Regions from separate parts of the Streptomyces sp. NPDC008125 genome, predicted to be linked through region 3. Evidence: riboswitches for the same ligand, from Rfam matches in the RefSeq annotation. Region 3 holds a riboswitch; each other region holds the start of a gene.
The links. A riboswitch is a leader RNA that binds a small molecule or an ion and turns the genes downstream of it on or off. The one in region 3 is predicted to bind cyclic di-AMP.
Positions count from the first base shown of each region.

Region 1: linked by a shared signal. The riboswitch ahead of ACFZAX_RS08770 (transglycosylase family protein) and the one ahead of ACFZAX_RS14170 (peptidoglycan DD-metalloendopeptidase family protein) in region 3 are both predicted to bind cyclic di-AMP.
Region 2: linked by a shared signal. The riboswitch ahead of ACFZAX_RS02165 (peptidoglycan DD-metalloendopeptidase family protein) and the one ahead of ACFZAX_RS14170 (peptidoglycan DD-metalloendopeptidase family protein) in region 3 are both predicted to bind cyclic di-AMP.

Region 1 is NZ_JBIBHR010000004.1:214,069-219,589, reverse strand. It holds gene ACFZAX_RS08785 (DUF501 domain-containing protein) at 1-418, opposite strand, end outside; gene ACFZAX_RS08780 (septum formation initiator family protein) at 548-1,063, opposite strand; gene eno (phosphopyruvate hydratase) at 1,158-2,444, opposite strand; gene ACFZAX_RS08770 (transglycosylase family protein) at 2,783-3,541, opposite strand; cyclic di-AMP (ydaO/yuaA leader) riboswitch at 3,545-3,727, opposite strand; gene ACFZAX_RS08765 (transglycosylase family protein) at 4,017-5,114, opposite strand; gene ACFZAX_RS08760 (cytochrome P450) at 5,221-5,521, opposite strand, start outside.
Region 2 is NZ_JBIBHR010000001.1:518,859-524,379, reverse strand. It holds gene ACFZAX_RS02170 (insulinase family protein) at 1-1,268, shown strand, start outside; cyclic di-AMP (ydaO/yuaA leader) riboswitch at 1,482-1,650, shown strand; gene ACFZAX_RS02165 (peptidoglycan DD-metalloendopeptidase family protein) at 1,663-2,427, shown strand; gene ACFZAX_RS02160 (FCD domain-containing protein) at 2,682-3,377, shown strand; gene ACFZAX_RS02155 (HPr family phosphocarrier protein) at 3,544-3,825, opposite strand; gene ACFZAX_RS02150 (GNAT family N-acetyltransferase) at 4,316-5,521, shown strand, end outside.
Region 3 is NZ_JBIBHR010000007.1:109,980-115,500, forward strand. It holds gene ACFZAX_RS14160 (STM4011 family radical SAM protein) at 1-819, shown strand, start outside; gene ACFZAX_RS14165 (GDSL-type esterase/lipase family protein) at 853-1,677, opposite strand; gene ACFZAX_RS14170 (peptidoglycan DD-metalloendopeptidase family protein) at 1,858-2,742, opposite strand; cyclic di-AMP (ydaO/yuaA leader) riboswitch at 2,748-2,902, opposite strand; gene ACFZAX_RS14175 (tyrosine-protein phosphatase) at 3,328-4,137, shown strand; gene ACFZAX_RS14180 (DUF6126 family protein) at 4,187-4,366, opposite strand; gene ACFZAX_RS14185 (cupin domain-containing protein) at 4,440-5,048, opposite strand; gene ACFZAX_RS14190 (aminotransferase class III-fold pyridoxal phosphate-dependent enzyme) at 5,120-5,521, opposite strand, start outside.

The DNA of each region.
Region 1 (5,521 bases), on a different contig from region 3:
AGTGGCCGACGAGGACGTGCAGGCACTTCACCCGGTCCGGCATGCCGCCGGCACTGGGGAATCCCTCCAGGACCTCGATGGCGTCACGGCGGGCGATGTAGTCCTCGTGCGCGGCGCGGTAGGCGGCGGCGAGCTCCGGGTCGGTGCCCAGACGCTCGGTCATCTCCTTCATGACGCCGTTCGCCTCCAGCGTGCCGATCGCGGAGGCGGCACGCGGGCACGTCAGGTAGTACGTCGTCGGGAACGGCGTGCCGTCCTCCAGACGGGGCTGGGTCTCCACCACGTCCGGGTTGCCGCAGGGGCAGCGGTGCGCGATGGCGCGCAGCCCGCGCGGCGGCCGTCCGAGCTGCTGCTCGAACGCGGCGATGTCCGCGTCGGTGGGCGGAGTGGATTCGGTCTGCGGAGGGGGCGTGTCCATGCCTGCCTTGGTTCTGCTCGGAGGTGCTGCCGTGGGATGCGGTGCGCCGCGGGGTACGCCGGAAGGCGCGGTTCTTGCTCGGACCAGTGTGCCTGGCGGACCGGTGTGTCCGGCCGGGCGGGGCGTGGCTCAGCCGCCGTGGGCGGAGCTGTCGGAGGAATCGTCGGAGTCGCTTCCGGAGCCGTCCGCGCTGTCCACGCCGTCCCAGATGTTGGAGTGCCAGGGCCGGCCGTCGGCGCCGGGTTCGCCCCGGTCGTCGCCCGTCGCGTCGGGATCGACGACGGTGTAGCCGGTCTCGCCGGGGAGTACGTAGTGGAGGTGTTCGCGGGCGAGGCGGCGGATGTACGCGTCGTCCTGGAGGCGGGCCTTCTCGTCCCGCAGCTCCTCGGCGCGCTTCCCGGCGTCCTGGAGCGTCCGCTCCTGGTCGGCGATCTCCTCGCGCTGGGAGACGTACTGCCGCATCGGGTACGCCAGCGCCACGATCAGGGTGCAGACGATGAGCGCCAGGAACGCGGCGCGGCCGGTGAGCCGGGAGCGGTGGGCCTGGCGGCGGTTCTGGGAGCGGTAGACGCGGGCCGCCGTCTGCTCACCGAGCAGCCGCAGCCTGGTCGCGGTGGAGAACCGGTCGCGGTCCTTCACGGCCATGTTCATGCCTCCCCGTCACGCACGTCCGTCCCCGCACACGGTACGGGACCGAGTGCGGGGACGGACGGAGGCTGGTGCCCTCACGGGCAGTGGATCAGCCCTTGAAGCGGGGGAACGCCGAGCGGCCGGCGTACACCGCGGCGTCGTCGAGGATCTCCTCGATGCGCAGCAGCTGGTTGTACTTGGCGACGCGGTCCGAGCGGGCCGGGGCGCCGGTCTTGATCTGACCGCAGTTCACGGCGACGGCGAGGTCGGCGATGGTGACGTCCTCGGTCTCACCGGAACGGTGGGACATCATGCACTTGAAGCCGTTGCGCTGGGCGAGCTCGACGGCGTCCAGGGTCTCGGTCAGCGAACCGATCTGGTTGACCTTGACGAGCAGGGCGTTGGCCGAGCCCTCCTCGATGCCGCGGGCGAGGCGCTCGGGGTTGGTCACGAAGAGGTCGTCGCCGACGATCTGCACCTTGGTGCCGAGCTTGTCGGTGATGACCTTCCAGCCGGCCCAGTCGTCCTCGTACAGCGGGTCCTCGATGGAGACCAGCGGGTACGCGGAGACGAGCTCCTCGTAGTACTCGGTCATCTCGGCGGCCGAGCGGGACTTGCCCTCGAACTCGTACGTGCCGTCCTTGTAGAACTCGGACGCGGCGACGTCGAGCGCGAGCGCGATGTCGCGGCCGGGGACGAAGCCGGCCTCCTTGATGGCCTCGACGATGAGGTCGAGGGCGGCGCGGTTGGACTCGAGGTTCGGGGCGAAGCCGCCCTCGTCGCCGAGACCGGTGGAGAGGCCCTTGGTCTTCAGGACCTTCTTCAGCGTGTGGTACGTCTCGGCACCCCAGCGAAGGGCCTCGGAGAAGGACTCCGCGCCGATCGGGGCGATCATGAACTCCTGGATGTCGACGTTGGAGTCGGCGTGCGACCCACCGTTCAGGATGTTCATCATCGGAACGGGCAGCAGGTGCGCGTTCGGGCCGCCGAGGTAGCGGAAGAGCGGGAGGTCGGCAGCCTCGGAGGCGGCGTGCGCGACGGCCAGCGAGACGCCGAGGATGGCGTTGGCGCCGAGCGAGCCCTTGTTCTCCGTGGCGTCCAGGTCGCACATCGCCTGGTCGATCAGGCGCTGCTCGGTGGCGTCGTAGCCGACGAGCTCCGGGCCGATCTGCTCGATGACGGCGAGGACGGCCTTCTCGACACCCTTGCCCAGGTAACGCTTGGGGTCACCGTCGCGAAGCTCGACGGCCTCGAACGCGCCGGTGGACGCGCCGGACGGAACGGCAGCACGGCCCGTGCTGCCGTCGTCGAGACCAACTTCGACCTCGACCGTGGGGTTACCCCTCGAGTCGAGGATTTCCCGGGCTACGACGACGTCGATGGACGGCACGAGCATCTCCTTCTGGGATGTGACGCTGACTGTGCGGGGCTCTTGAGCCTTGCGACTAGAGCCTAACCGGACACAGGACATCGGCCAGCCGACCGTCCGTCCAGTGACACGGCGAGCCTACACATTGTTTCCGTACGGAACATAACGTGTGGCGATACGGCGTCCGGCGGTCTGCCGTACGCCCGGGAAAGAACGCTTCTCCTTCCCCTCCCCCGGACACGGCCCACGGCCGGGCCGTTCGGGAAAAGGCCCTGGCCCGGCGTGCGGGGGGAGTGCGCGCCGGGCCAGGGAGTGGGAAAGGGGTGCCGCCGGACACCCTCGTTCCGGGGAGGAGAGGTTCGTGATTACTTCAGGTGGAGCTGCTGCCCCGGGAAGATGAGGTCGGCGTCGTCGACGATGTCGTGGTTCAGCTTGAACAGCTTCTGCCAGCCGCCCTTGACACCCTGCTTCTGGGCGATGGTGCTGAGGGTGTCACCGGTGACGACCTTGTACTCGCCGTCGCCCTTCTCGACCTTGCCACCGGTGGGCGTGGTGACGGTCTCGGACTTCTCGGCGGCGGGGCGCTCCTCGCCGCGGGAGGCGGTCTGCGAGTCGGAGGAGCGGTCCGGCGTCGCCGTGGAGGCGCTCTCGTCGGTCGCGGTGGAGCCGGCGCTCGCGGAAGTGTCGGTGCTCGCGGAGGAGTCGGTGCTCGCGGAGGAGGAGCCCGTGCCGACGCCCGGGTCCACACCGTCGTTGGTGAGGTTGCCGGCGCCGGCGCAGGACCAGGCGCCCGGGCCCTGGAGGTCGAGGAGCACCTCGGCGGTGGCGATCTGCTGCTCCTTGGTGGCCAGGTCGGCGCGGGGAGCGTACTTCGTACCGCCGGCGGCGGCCCAGCTGGACTGCGAGAACTGGAGGCCACCGTAGTAGCCGTTGCCGGTGTTGATGGACCAGTTGCCACCGGACTCGCACTGGGCGACGGCGTCCCAGGTGGCGACGGAGGCGGCGGAGGCGTTGGTGGCGCCCATCAGCGGGAGGGCGATGGCGGCACCGGCGACGCCGGCGAGCGTGGCCACACGGACGGCCTTGGACGAGCGGCGGTGCTTACCCTTGCTGGACAGCAGCATGGAAGATCTCCTCACCGACGCCTACGAGGTGAGCTGTCGGGTTCGGGCCAATGAGTTGCCCGGCCACACGTCCTTGCGTGTGGCTTCACCCCTAGCTGGTCCCGGCCCGCCCGTCGTTTCCGACGGGCCGTCCGATTCCGGCGGCTTACCTGGGTCCCCCGCTCCTGCCTACGGCGCTTTCGCGTCTGTTCCCTTCGACCGACGGCAGGATTCGGCGTGACGGTCGACGGGGCCCGCGGTGCGAGCGGCTCTGACCGTAAACAGAGGGAACCCCCACATTCAATGATGGACATATCAGACAATCAGACCTTACTGGCCAGGCCTGAATAACCGTTTCCGCAGGTCAAAGCGGACATCCGCGAACCCTCGTGACCGCGACACGCCGAAACAGCGAAGAGACCCATGTCTCACTTTCGCAAAAGCGGACATAGGCCCCTTAACTGCCCCTCTTTTCGGGCGTTTTTCCCGAGTTTGATCAGTTGGCGGGGGCGGTCTCCGCCGTGTCGGGAACGGTCTCCGGCGTGTCGGAAGCGGCCCCGGTCGCCGTGGAAGCGGTCGGCGTCGTTCCGGTGGCCGCCTGCGCGGACAGGTCGAGCTCCTGGCCGGGCAGGATCAGGTCGGGGTTCGAGCCGATCACGTCCTCGTTGGCCTGGTAGAGCTCGGTCCAGCCGTCCGTCAGGTGCTGCGCGTCGGCGATCGCCCAGAGGTTGTCGCCGGACCGGACCGTGTACGTCCCGTCCGTCGCGAGCGCCTCGTCGTCGCGCGCGTCGCTGTCGCCGCGCGAGGCGTGCCGGCCGGTGTCGCGCGAGGCGTCGGCGGCGGCCTCGTCCGGGTCGGGCGTGCCGCGGTGCTTGCCGCTCGTCGCCGAATCGTCGGTCGCCGCGTCCGTCGTACCGGCCGACGCGCCGCCCTTCGCCCCGCTCGTGCCGGGCGTGGTGCGGCCCGGGGTGGCCGAGCCGGAGGGCGAGCGGGTGGCGGAGGCCCCGGGGCTCGGCGTGGCACTGCTCCGGGTCGAACCGGTCGAACCCGTCGACTCCTTCGAGTCCGTCGCGCCGGAGGTGCCGGTCGAGCCCGAGGTGTCCGTCGACTCCGCGGTGCCGGCCGAGGCGGGTGCGCCGCCCGCGTCCGGGATCGTGCCGGCGGAGGCCCCCGCGTCCGCGGCGGAGACGGAGCCCTGGTCCACACCGATGAGCGAGCCCGCGGGGGCGAGACCGGAGATCACCGCGCACCCGGGCCACGCCTGCGGGCCCTTGGCGTCCAGCACCTTCTCGGCCACGGCTATCTGCTGCGTGCGGCTGGCGAGGTCCGCGCGCTGCGCGTAGTCCGTACCGCCGTAGGCCGCCCAGGTCTCCTGGGAGAACTGCAGCCCGCCGTAGTAGCCGTTGCCGAAGTCGGCGCTCCAGGTGCCGCCGCTCTCGCATTCGGCGACCTTGTCCCAGGTGGTCGCATCCGCGGCGTTGGCGCCGGCCGCGGCGAGGAGCGGAATCGCCAGGGCGGAGCCTGTCACGCCGGCTGCGACGACGATGGCGGGTGCCTGGCGAGGGCGGCGGTGTCTGCCGTTCGCGGAGCCCATGGGAGTGCCTTCCGTGTGACTGACGGGTGAACTGATGCGTCGAACCGTGAACCTAGCGGGACTCGAACGTGTGTCACAAGTCGATGCCTCGCAGATCACGTGAACATCACAGTGTTGACGGAGCGTCACTTCCGCCGACCGCCGGACCCGGCGTGAACTCCACCGGAAGCGTGCGCAGTCCACGCATGATGAGCCCGCCACGCCACCGCAAATCGGCGGTTTCCCCCGCAAGACGCAGGTCAGGAAGGCGCCTCAGCAGGGTCGCGAGGGCGGTCCGGCCCTCCAGCCGGGCGAGCGGCGCTCCCACGCAGTAGTGGATGCCGTGGCCGTAGCCGAGGTGCTGATTGTCACGCCGCGCGAGGTCGAGCGTGTCGGGGTCCTCGAAGCGCGCGGGGTCGCGGTCGGCC
Region 2 (5,521 bases), on a different contig from region 3:
AGCAGGTCGTCGCGGTCGAGATCCACCTCGAAGCGCCGCTCGACGCCGAACCCGAGGGCCTGGACGGCGTCGCCACCATCATGGCGCGCGCCCTCTCCGAGGGGACCGACAAGCACAGCGCGGAGGAGTTCGCCGCCGAGCTGGAGCGCTGCGGCGCCACGCTCGACGCGCACGCAGACCATCCGGGCGTCCGGGTCTCGCTGGAGGTTCCCGCCTCCCGGCTGGCCAAGGCGCTCGGCCTGGTCGCCGAGGCGCTGCGGGCTCCCGCCTTCGCCGACAGCGAGATCGAGCGCCTGGTGGGCAACCGCCTCGACGAGATCCCGCACGAGCAGGCCAACCCCGCGCGCCGTGCCGCCAAGCAGCTCTCCAAGGAGCTGTTCCCGGCCACCGCCCGGATGTCGCGCCCGCGTCTGGGGACCGAGGACACCGTGCGGCGGATCGACGCCGCCGCCGTGCGCGCCTTCTACGACGCCCACGTCCGCCCCGCCACCGCGGTCGCGGTCGTCGTCGGCGACCTCACCGGCATCGACCTGGACGCCCTGCTCGCCGACACCCTCGGCGACTGGTCGGGCGACGCCGGCAGCCCCCGCCCGGTGGCGCCGATCACCGCGGACGACACCGGCCGCGTGGTCATCGTGAACCGTCCGGGAGCCGTGCAGACGCAGCTGCTCATCGGCCGTATCGGCGCGGACCGGCACGACAGCGTCTGGCCCGCCCAGGTCCTCGGGACGTACTGCCTCGGCGGCACGCTCACCTCGCGGCTCGACCGGGTGCTGCGCGAGGAGAAGGGATACACCTACGGCGTGCGCGCCTTCGCCCAGGTGCTCCGCTCCACGGCCGGCGGTCAGGACTCCGGCCCCGCCGGTGCGGCGATGCTGGCCATCAGCGGCTCGGTGGACACCGAGTCCACGGGCCCCGCGCTCGACGACCTCTGGAAGGTCCTGCGGACCCTCGCGGCGGACGGGCTGACGGACGCCGAGCGCGAGACCGCCGTGCAGAACCTGGTGGGTGTGGCCCCGCTCAAGTTCGAGACGGCCGCCTCCGTCGCGGCGACCCTCGCCGACCAGGTCGAGCAGCAGCTGCCCGACGACTTCCAGGCCCACCTGTACGCGCGGCTCGCCGAGACCGGCACGGTCGAAGCGACCGCCGCGGTGGTCAACGCCTTCCCGGTGGACCGGCTGGTGACGATTCTGGTGGGCGATGCGGCGCAGATCGCCGATCCGGTCCGTGCGCTGGGCATCGGCGAGGTGACGGTCGTCAGCGGCTGACCCGCCGCCAACCGAACGACCGGGCGCGCCCCGGCCACGACCCCGGTGGGAGAGATCCCGCCGGGGTCGTGGTGTTTGTCCACTTTGCGAGGAAGAGTGGCTGTCTGCCCTGTGGGATGCGCTACAAAACCCCCTGTCCGTTTGGTGATCGAAAGCGCCGCGGCCTAGCGTCGATCCGGCTGTCCGCCGACTGTGTACCGCACTCGCGGTGCCGGACAGTCATCGCCGAGTCCCCGTCAGGCGCGAGCCTGGGGAGCCGGGGACCCACGAAGTCCCTGGGGTGAATCGGGCACCCGCGTCTCGTGAGAGGTGCGAACGCCCGTAGGAGACCTTCCTGCTCCGAACCCGTCAGCTAACCCGGTAGGCGAGAAGGAAGGAAAGGACCCGCTCCTCCATGGCGTTCACCCGTGCCACCGGGACGCATCGTGCCCCGGGCCGTCTGACGCGCTCCACCGCCAGGTTCGCCGGCGTCGCTGCCCTCGCCGCCACCGGCGTCGTCGGCTCGATCGCCTCCCCGGCCCTCGCCGCCGACTCCACCGTCCCGTCGCCCGGCAGGACAGGCCTGATCGAGGCCGTGTCGCTCGGCGACTCCATCGCGGACCGGATAGCCGACCAGGCGGCGGCCCAGCAGCGTGGGGCCCAGGCCAGGGCGAAGGCCGAAGCGAAGGCGAAGGCGGAAGCCGCCGCACGGGCCAGGGAGGCCCGCGAGGAGAAGGCCCGCGCCGCCCGCGCCGCCGAGCGCGCCCGCCTGAACTCCTTCCACCTGCCCATCGCGGGCTCGTACATCAGCACCGGCTACGAGTCGAGCGGCTCGCTCTGGTCCTCCGGCAGCCACTCGGGCGTCGACTTCCACGCCGCCACCGGCACCCCGGTACTCGCCGTGGGCGCGGGGACGGTCGTCGAGGCCGGCTGGGGCGGCGCGTACGGCAACAACATCGTGCTGCGGATGACGGACGGCACGTACACCCAGTACGGCCACCTCTCCTCCCTCGGTGTCCTCGTCGGCCAGCGCGTCTCCTCCGGGGCGCGGATCGGCCTCTCCGGCGCCACCGGCAACGCGACCGGCCCCCACCTGCACTTCGAGGCGCGCACCGGCCCGGAGTACGGCACCGACATGGATCCCGTGGCGTATCTGCGGGCCCACGGCCTCACCGTCTGACCCCCGGCCGCCCCACGCGTCCGGTCCCGCGGTTCCGCCGTCCGACCGCCGTCGGACGCTCCTGATCGTCCCGAAGTCCCGGCCCGTGCCGGGGCTTCGGCATATCGCCCGAAACCCCTCCGGCCGCCGGCTCCGCAGGCAAAAGATATGTGCGAATTCCGGTACGCCATCGGAAATTCACTCAGATTGCAATAGAGTCACGGTGCAGGCTTCGATCGGCCGCGTTTCGCGGGGATTAAGGCGGAGGTTCGGACATGCGCATTCCCGCGCACTCGGTATGCACGGCAATCCGTGACGACATCGTCTCGGGCGTCTACGAACGCGGCAGCCGCCTGACCGAGGAGCTCCTGGCGAGACGGTACGGCGTCTCCCGCGTGCCGGTGCGCGAAGCGCTGCGGACCCTGGAGTCGGAGGGGTTCGTGGTCACCCGCAGACACGCCGGCGCCTGCGTCGCCGAGCCGACGGAGCAGGAGGCGGCCGACCTCCTGGAGGTGAAGCTCCTGCTGGAGCCGCTGGGCGCGGCCCGGGCCGCGCAGCGGCGCACCGAGGCGCATCTCAAGGTCCTGCGCGGACTGGTCAAACTGGGGCAGGAGAGGGCCCGCCGGGGCGAGGGGGAGGACCTGCGCTCCCTCGGTGGCTGGTTCCACGAGACACTCGCCCAGGCCTCCGGCAGCCCCGGCCTCATCGCGTTGCTGACCCAGCTCCGGCACAAGATCGCCTGGATGTACGCCGTCGAGCAGCCGGTCCGTCCCGTCGAGTCGTGGGCCGAACACGGCGCTCTCGTGGACGCGGTGGCCCGGGGCGACGCGGAGCGCGCCAGGGGGCTGGCCGTGCAGCACGCGGAGCGTTCACTGGCCGCGCACCGGCCGCGCCGCCCGGTCCGAGCGGTGAAACAGACCCGGGTGAGCACTTTGCAACATCCTGTAAACACCTCGGGTGCCCGTCATTAACAATCACGCCGTATACAAATAGCAGAGAGAATTGCAGGCGCTTTCTCGCGCTGTCGGAATTCTCGTCCGCACGGCTGCCCGAGAAATGACTGAGCCGCTCCGTCCGTAGGAACGGTGCGGCCCGGTCGAGCGAGGAATTCCGTCACGGGGTCCGGCGGAAGGGGGATCAGACCGTTTCCGGGAGTTCGTCGAGGCCCTCGGCGACCAGCTTGGCCAGTCGGTCCAGTGCGGCGTCCGCGCCCTCCGCCCCGGAGGCGAGCACGATCTCCTCGCCGCCCTCCGCGCCCAGTCCGAGAACCGCGAGCATCGACGCGGCGTTGACCGGGCTGCCGTCGGCCTTGGCGATCGTCACCGGGACCCCGGAGGCCGTGGCGGCGCGGACGAAGATGGAAGCGGGGCGGGCGTGCAGGCCTTCGGCCCATCCGACGTTGACGCGGCGCTCAACCATGGTTCTGCCCTTCGTGGATCTGCGATGTCCTGACCGGTAATTGATTTGTCTAGACCATTGTGTCATGGGGGCATGGGCCTGCGTACCCTCCCGGCGGCGGAGCCGCCCGGTGGGCTTCCCAGCCTGCCCCGGCACCGAATCCGCCGCGACCCGTGCCGGGCCGCGGCGATGCCCGTACGGCCCGGAGCGCCAACCTCGGACGCCGGCCCGGTGGCCGGCCGGAACGGTGGCCGAACAGCCGGTCGAACGATGCCCCTACGGCTGCCGGCCGGTGCCCCGGACGGTCCGTCGGACCGTGGCCGGACGGGTAACCGGACCCGACCGGACGAGCGGCCGCAGGGGCGGTCGGACGGACGACCGGAGGGCCGGTCCCGCGAGCGGTCGTGCAGGCCGTGGTCCGGCCGGCCGGCCACCCGTCCGTACACCCCGTCCGCGCGGGTCGCCCCGCGCGGACCCGTCCCGGAGCACGGGACCGCCGTACGCTTGGCCCATGCAGCCCACGCCGGAGCAGAGTCCGCATCACGCGTACCCCGACCACTGGGAGGCAGACGTGGTGCTGAGGGACGGCGGCACCGCCCGGATCGGGCCCATCACCCCGGACGACGCCGGACGGCTGGTCAGCTTCTTCGAGCAGGTCTCCGACGAGTCGAAGTACTACCGCTTCTTTGCCCCCTACCCCCGGCTCTCCGACCGGGACGTCCACCGCTTCACCCACCACGACTACGTCGACCGGGTGGGGCTGGCCGCCACGGTGGGAGGGGAGTTCATCGCCACCGTCCGCTTCGACCGGATCGACGACCGTGGCCGGCCCGCCTCCGCGCCCGCCGACGAGGCCGAGGTCGCCTTCCTCGTCCAGGACGCCCACCAGGGCCGCGGTGTCGCCTCCGTGCTGCTCGAACACATCGCCGCCGTCGCCCGGGAGCGGGGCATCCGCCGCTTCGCCGCCGAGGTGCTGCCCGCCAACACGAAGATGATCAAGGTTTTCCGGGACGCGGGCTACACCCAGCAGCGGAGCTTCGAGGACGGGTCGGTCCACCTCACGCTCGACATCGAACCCACCGCCGAGTCGCTCGCCGTGCAGCGCGCCCGCGAACAGCGCGCCGAAGCCCGCTCCGTCCAGCGGCTCATGGCCCCCGCCTCGGTGGCCGTGGTCGGCACCGGCCGCGCCCCCGGCGGAGTGGGCCGGACCGTGCTCCGCAACCTCCGGCACTCCGGCTTCACCGGGCGCCTGTACGCCGTCAACCACGCCTTCGCCCCCGAGCAGGCCGGCGTCGACGGGGTCCCCGCGCACCGCTCGGTGGGCTCCATCGGCGAACCGGTCGACCTCGCGGTCCTCGCCGTCCCGGCCGAACGGGTCCCCGAAGCCGTCGCGGACTGCGGCGAGCACGGGGTGCGGGGCCTGGTTGTCCTCTCCGCCGACTACGCCGAGCGGGGAGCCGAGGGCCGCGAGCGCCAGCGCGCGCTGCTGCGCCAGGCGCGCTCCTACGGCATGCGGATCATCGGTCCGAACGCCTTCGGTGTCATCAACACCTCCGACGCCGTCCGGATGAACGCCTCGCTCGCCCCCGAATCGCCCGCGCCCGGCCGTATCGGCCTCTTCACCCAGTCCGGCGCCATCGGTATCGCGCTCCTCTCCGGTCTGCACCGGCGCGGCGCCGCGCTCTCCACCTTCATCTCGGCCGGGAACCGCGCCGAC
Region 3 (5,521 bases):
AGGCGGGACACCCGGGAACAGCTCACGGCGGACCGGGAAGCGCTCGAACGCTTCACGGCGTGGGTCGCCGCGCAGACCGGGGACCGTCTCTCGGTGCTCTTCACCCCGTGGGGCGAGGGGCTGGTGCGGTCCTGGTACCGGCGGGCGCTGGTCGAGCTGTCCCACCTGCCGCAGGTGGCTCGGGTCGCGATCCAGACGAACCTCAGCGGCAGGACGGGCTGGCTGTCCGGGGCGGACCCGGAGCGGCTGGCGCTCTGGTGCACGTACCACCCCGGCCAGACCCCGTACGACCGGTTCCTCGGCTCGTGCCGGGAGCTGACCGCGGCGGGGGTGCGGTACAGCGTGGGCGTCGTCGGTTTCGAGGAGCACCTTTCCGAGGCGCGGAGGCTGCGGGCGGACCTGCCGGAGCGGGTGTACCTGTGGGTGAACGCCGCCGAGGGGCGTACGTACACGGACGCGGAGGCGGAGCGCTGGACGGCTCTCGACCCCCTGTTCCCGTACAGCCGGCATCCGCACCGCTCGGCGGGGCTGCCGTGCCGGACCGGGGAGTCGGTGATCTCGGTGGACGGGGACGGCACCGTGCGCCGGTGCCATTTCGTCAAGGAGGAGCTGGGCAGTCTCTACGACGGGAGCTACCGCCGGGCGCTCGGCCCGCGGGTTTGCCCGCTGGCGGTCTGCGACTGCCACATCGGGTACGTGCACCTGGAGTCGCTGCCGTTGTACGACGTGTTCGCCGGGGGTGTCCTGGAGCGGATTCCGGCGACGCCGGCCGGGCCCGCCGCAGCGGGCCCGTCACGTCTCCGGCTTCCCCTGGTGTAGCGCCCGGCGCGTCGCGGCGGGCATGTGTGCGGCTCAGAGCGGCAGCAGGTCCGGGCGCTTCGCGGCGACCTCGTCGCCGGAGGACTCGCCGCGCAGCCGGCGGCCGATCCACGGCACGAGGTACTCGCGTGCCCAGTGGATGTCGTCGCGCCGCACCTCGAAGGTGTTCCGCTGGATCTGCGGGGGCCACGGCTGGTCGGGGTCGGCCGAGGTCTCCAGGCCGAGGACCTGCGCGGCGCGCAGTGCGACCCGGGTGTGCCCGTCGGAGGACAGGTGGAGCCGGTCGCCGTCCCAGGCGCGGCGGTCCTGGATCGAACGGAGGGACCAGAGGTCGAGCACCGGGCAGTGGTAGCGGTCCGCGATGGCCCGCAGGTGGACGTTGTAGGTGGCGATCTTGCCGCGCATGTGGCGCAGGACCGGCACGCCGCGGGTGTCGAATCCGGTGGTGACCATGACGGTGCCGACGGCGTTGGTGAGGTCGGCGACCGCGCGTTCGAAGCGCTCCGCCAAGTCGTCAGGGTCGGTGCCGGGCCTGATGATGTCGTTGCCCCCGGCGCAGAAGCTCACCAGGTCCGGTGCGAGCTCCTTGGCGCGGGGGACCTGCTCCTCGACGATCTGGTCGAGGAGTCGTCCGCGTACCGCGAGATTGGCGTACCGGAATTCCCCGCGCGGGGAATCGGAGCTCGTCGCCTCGTCGAGGACGGGAAGCTGGTCCGCCAGAAGAGCCGCGAAACGGTCCGCCCAGCCGACATAGGTCCCGTCGGGTCCGGGGTCTCCGACTCCTTCGGTGAAACTGTCGCCGATCGCCGCGTACGACCCGATGATGTCTGTCTTCTGGATTCTCGAATCGTCTGCCACGGTCACATATCTTGCCTCTTTCGATGTGAGCTACGCGACCGTATGAAGGGGTTGACGTGGGGTGAGATAGACCACCCGGTCAGGTTTTGGTAAAGCCGGAATAAGCAGAGGGGCGGCACGCTTGCGCGTACCGCCCCTCGAAGCCCTGACGGATCGTGACGACCGTCATCGGGAGTGGTCTCAGATGGAGACGCCGTGCGACCGCAGGTAGGCGATCGGGTCCACGTCCGAGCCGTAGCTCGGGGTGGTGCGGATCTCGAAGTGGAGGTGCGGGCCGGTGACGTTGCCGGTGGCACCCGAGAGGCCGATCTGCTGGCCGCCGGTGACGGTCTGGCCGGCCGAGACCATCAGCTGCGACTGGTGGGCGTACTGGGAGTACATGCCGTCGGCGTGCTTGATGATGACCTCGTTGCCGTAGGCGCCGTCGTAGCCGGCGGAGACGACCGTGCCGGGGCCGACGGCGCGGACGACGGTGCCGGTGGCGGCGCTGAAGTCGGAGCCGGTGTGGTAACCGCTGGACCACATGGCGCCGGAGGCGTGGTACTGGGTGGTGACGGTCGCGTTGGCGACCGGGGTGGTCCAGCCGGTGCTGTTGCTGTCGGCGGCCTTGGTGGTGGTAGCGGCGGACTCGGCCTTGGCCGCCGGGGCGGCCTTCGTCTCGGTCGTGGCCGCGGTCTTCGTCCCGGTCTTCGCGGTCTCGGCCTTGGCGGAGGACGCGGTGGAGGCCGAGCCGGACGCGTGGGCGCCGAGCGTCAGCTTCATGCCCGGGAGGATGAGGCCGGGGTTTTTGCCGACGACCTCGCGGTTGTCCTGGTAGAGCTTCTCCCAGCCGCCCTTGATCTTGTGCTGGGCGGCGATCTTCGCCAGGTAGTCGCCGGGGACGACCTTGTAGGTCTCGGCGGACTGCTGGGCGGACTGGGCGGCGGGGGCCGACTGCTCGGCGGCGTGGGCACCCGTGGCTCCGAGGAGCGGCAGGGCGACGACGGCGCCGCCCGCTCCGACGGCGAGGATGCCGCGAGCGATCGGGCCGGACTTCTTACGACGGTGCTTACCCGGGATGGGCATGGGGGAATTCCTCTCCGGCGCCTGCGAGGTGAGCTGTCGGGTTCGGGCTGGAGATGCCCGGTCGCGCTGAACGCGACTTCACCCCGAGCCGGCCGGATCAACTCCGGTCGGCGGCTTACCTGGGTCCCCCGCTCCTGCCACGCGTGAGTGAGTGCGAATTCCGGGCGGCGGCAGGATTAGGCGGTCCGTCCGGAGTGATGGTGAACGTAATCGAGCCGGGTCGGACGGAACAAGCCGTCGCAAGCGGAACGGAATCCGCACGCCGATTTCGGCCGTCTTTTCCGGTCACCCTCCGTGGATTACGGATCTTGGCATTCCGCACGGCGTACGGAGAGTTCTCCGGCTCCCCGGCCACGCACGGTCACGGATATGATCCCGCTCACCAGATCACCCACCATCTCCCCCATAAACGGGTGATGTTGCGTGAAATTAACATAATACGGACATGTCGCTCACATCACTGTTGACGGTTCCTCAGTCTTCGGGGAGCCGCCGCCGCGTCGGCGCCGCGGGGCGATGTCGTAGGGTCGCGACGAGCCGACGTCGGCGAGCAGCGCCGGCGCGCAGGAACACCGAGGAGCCGCTGTGACGCAGGTGCCGCAGTTCTCGCCGGCCGAACCCGAGCTGAGCGGGGTCCGTAACTTCAGGGACGTGGGCGGGCTGCCCACCACCGATGGGCGGCGGGTACGGCACGGGAGGCTCTTCCGCAGCGGCCACCTCGCCGCCGCCACCGCCGAGGACGCCGTCTTCCTCGGCCGGCTCGGCCTGCACACGGTCTTCGACTTCCGTAATTCGGCCGACCAGAAGCTGGACGGCTTCGACGTGGAGCTGCCGGGCGTCCGCAACGTCCGCATTCCGCTCTCCGACCCCGCCGACGGGGCCGGTTTCTGGCGTCTGGTGCGCGAGGGGGACATCGCGCAGCTGCGCTCGCTGCTCGCGGACGGGAAGGGCACGGAGCGGATGCTCGTCTCGTACCGCTCGATCATCACCGACCGCACGGAGGAACTCGGCCGGGTGCTGCACGCGCTGGCAAGGGACAGCGTGCCGGCGCTGATGCACTGCGCGGCGGGCAAGGACCGGGCGGGTCTGACGATGGCGATGACCCTGCTCGCGGTGGGGGTGGAACGCGAGGCGATCGCGGCGGACTACCTCAAGTCCAACGACGCGCACCGCCGGTACCGCCTGCGGCGCGGCGACAGCGCGGACCCCGTGGTCTCCACCGAGGTGATGAGCCTGCTCAACCCGCTCTTCGGGGCGCACATCGACTATCTGGACGCCGCCTTCGCCGCCATCGAGGAGAACTGGGGCACGACGGAGCGCTACTTCGCGGACGGGCTGGGTCTCTCCGGGGAGACCCGGGAGCGGCTGCGCGAGCGGTTGCTGGACGAGGCGTAGGGTCCGTCCGCCCCGGACCGGGGCGGACGACTCGGCGGTCCGGGCTCCGCTACTGGTTGCCCCCGGCGACGGCGAACAGGATGTAGAGGAAGGCGGCGACGACGTGCCCGGCGACCAGGTAGGCGACGAGCCGGATGACCATCCCGCGCGGCATCTTCCGCTCCTGGGTGTCCCGGGGGGAGCCGGTCTGCCGGGGGGTCAGCGGGTCGTAGTGCTCCGAATCGGACATGACGGTCCTCTCTGCCGTGCGCCCGGGACCGGGCGGACGAGGAATGGGCGCGGCACCGGGGTGCCGGGCGCGGTCAGCGCCGACGGGTCCCGTCGCCGAGGCACAGCTCGGCTGCGGGGCTCTGCAACAGGGTGTGTACGAAGATCAGCTCGGCGCCCTCCGGTCCGGCGGCGGCGATCCGGTGCGGGGTGAGCGAGTCGAAGTGGGCACTGTCGCCGGGCCCGAGCTCGTGCGCGGATTCGCCGAGGCTGACCCGCAGCCGCCCTTCGAGGACGTACAGCCACTCCTCCCCGGGGTGGACCCGCACCAGGTCGCCCTGGGCGCCGTACGGGACGCGCACCCGCAGGGCCTGCATGGCGCGGCCGGGTCCGCCGGCCCGGCGGTACATCCAGCCGTCGGCCTCGGGCCCGTCGAACCGGCCGCCGCGCACGATCGCGTCGCGTTCCGGGGGGATCTCGCCGAGAAGTTCCGAGACGGTCGTACCGTAGATCCTGGCGAGGCCGAGAAGCACGGGCAGCGAGGGCTGCCGGTTTCCCGTTTCTAGCCGGGAGAGATGGGCCGGGGAGAGACCCGCGCGCTGCGCGGCGGCCTCCAGGGTGAGGCCACGGCTCCGGCGCAGCTCGCGCAGGCGGGGGGCGACACCGGGGAGGTCGTCGGCCACCCCTCCGTCGGGAGGATTCATGCCTCCATTGCGCCACCGACTTTCCTCTGAGGCAAATTTCTTGCCTCAGAGGCAAAGCGTTCCAGGAGTGGTCAGCGGTTGGCGACCGCCTGCTTCACCAGGGTGCGGCCGAAGTCCCACATCAGGCCGCCCCCGCTGTGCGCGTCGTCCATCACCGACTCGAAGGCCGTCACGAACCGGTCGACCTCGGCCTCGCCGATGGTCAGCGGGGGGATCAACTTGATCACTTCGAGGTGGTCGCCGGAGACCTGGGTGAGGATCCGGTGCTTCTGCAACAACGGTACGACAACCATCTGGGCGAAGAGCCCCTTGCGGGCGGCCTGGAGCATCGTCCACCGGCCGCGCAGCTTGATGGAGGACGGCCGTCCGAACTCGATGCCGACCATCAGCCCGCGTCCGCGCACCTGGTGCAGCAGCTCGTACCGGTCGACCAGTGCACCGAGCCGTGTCCGCAGCAGGTCGCCGGTGCGCCG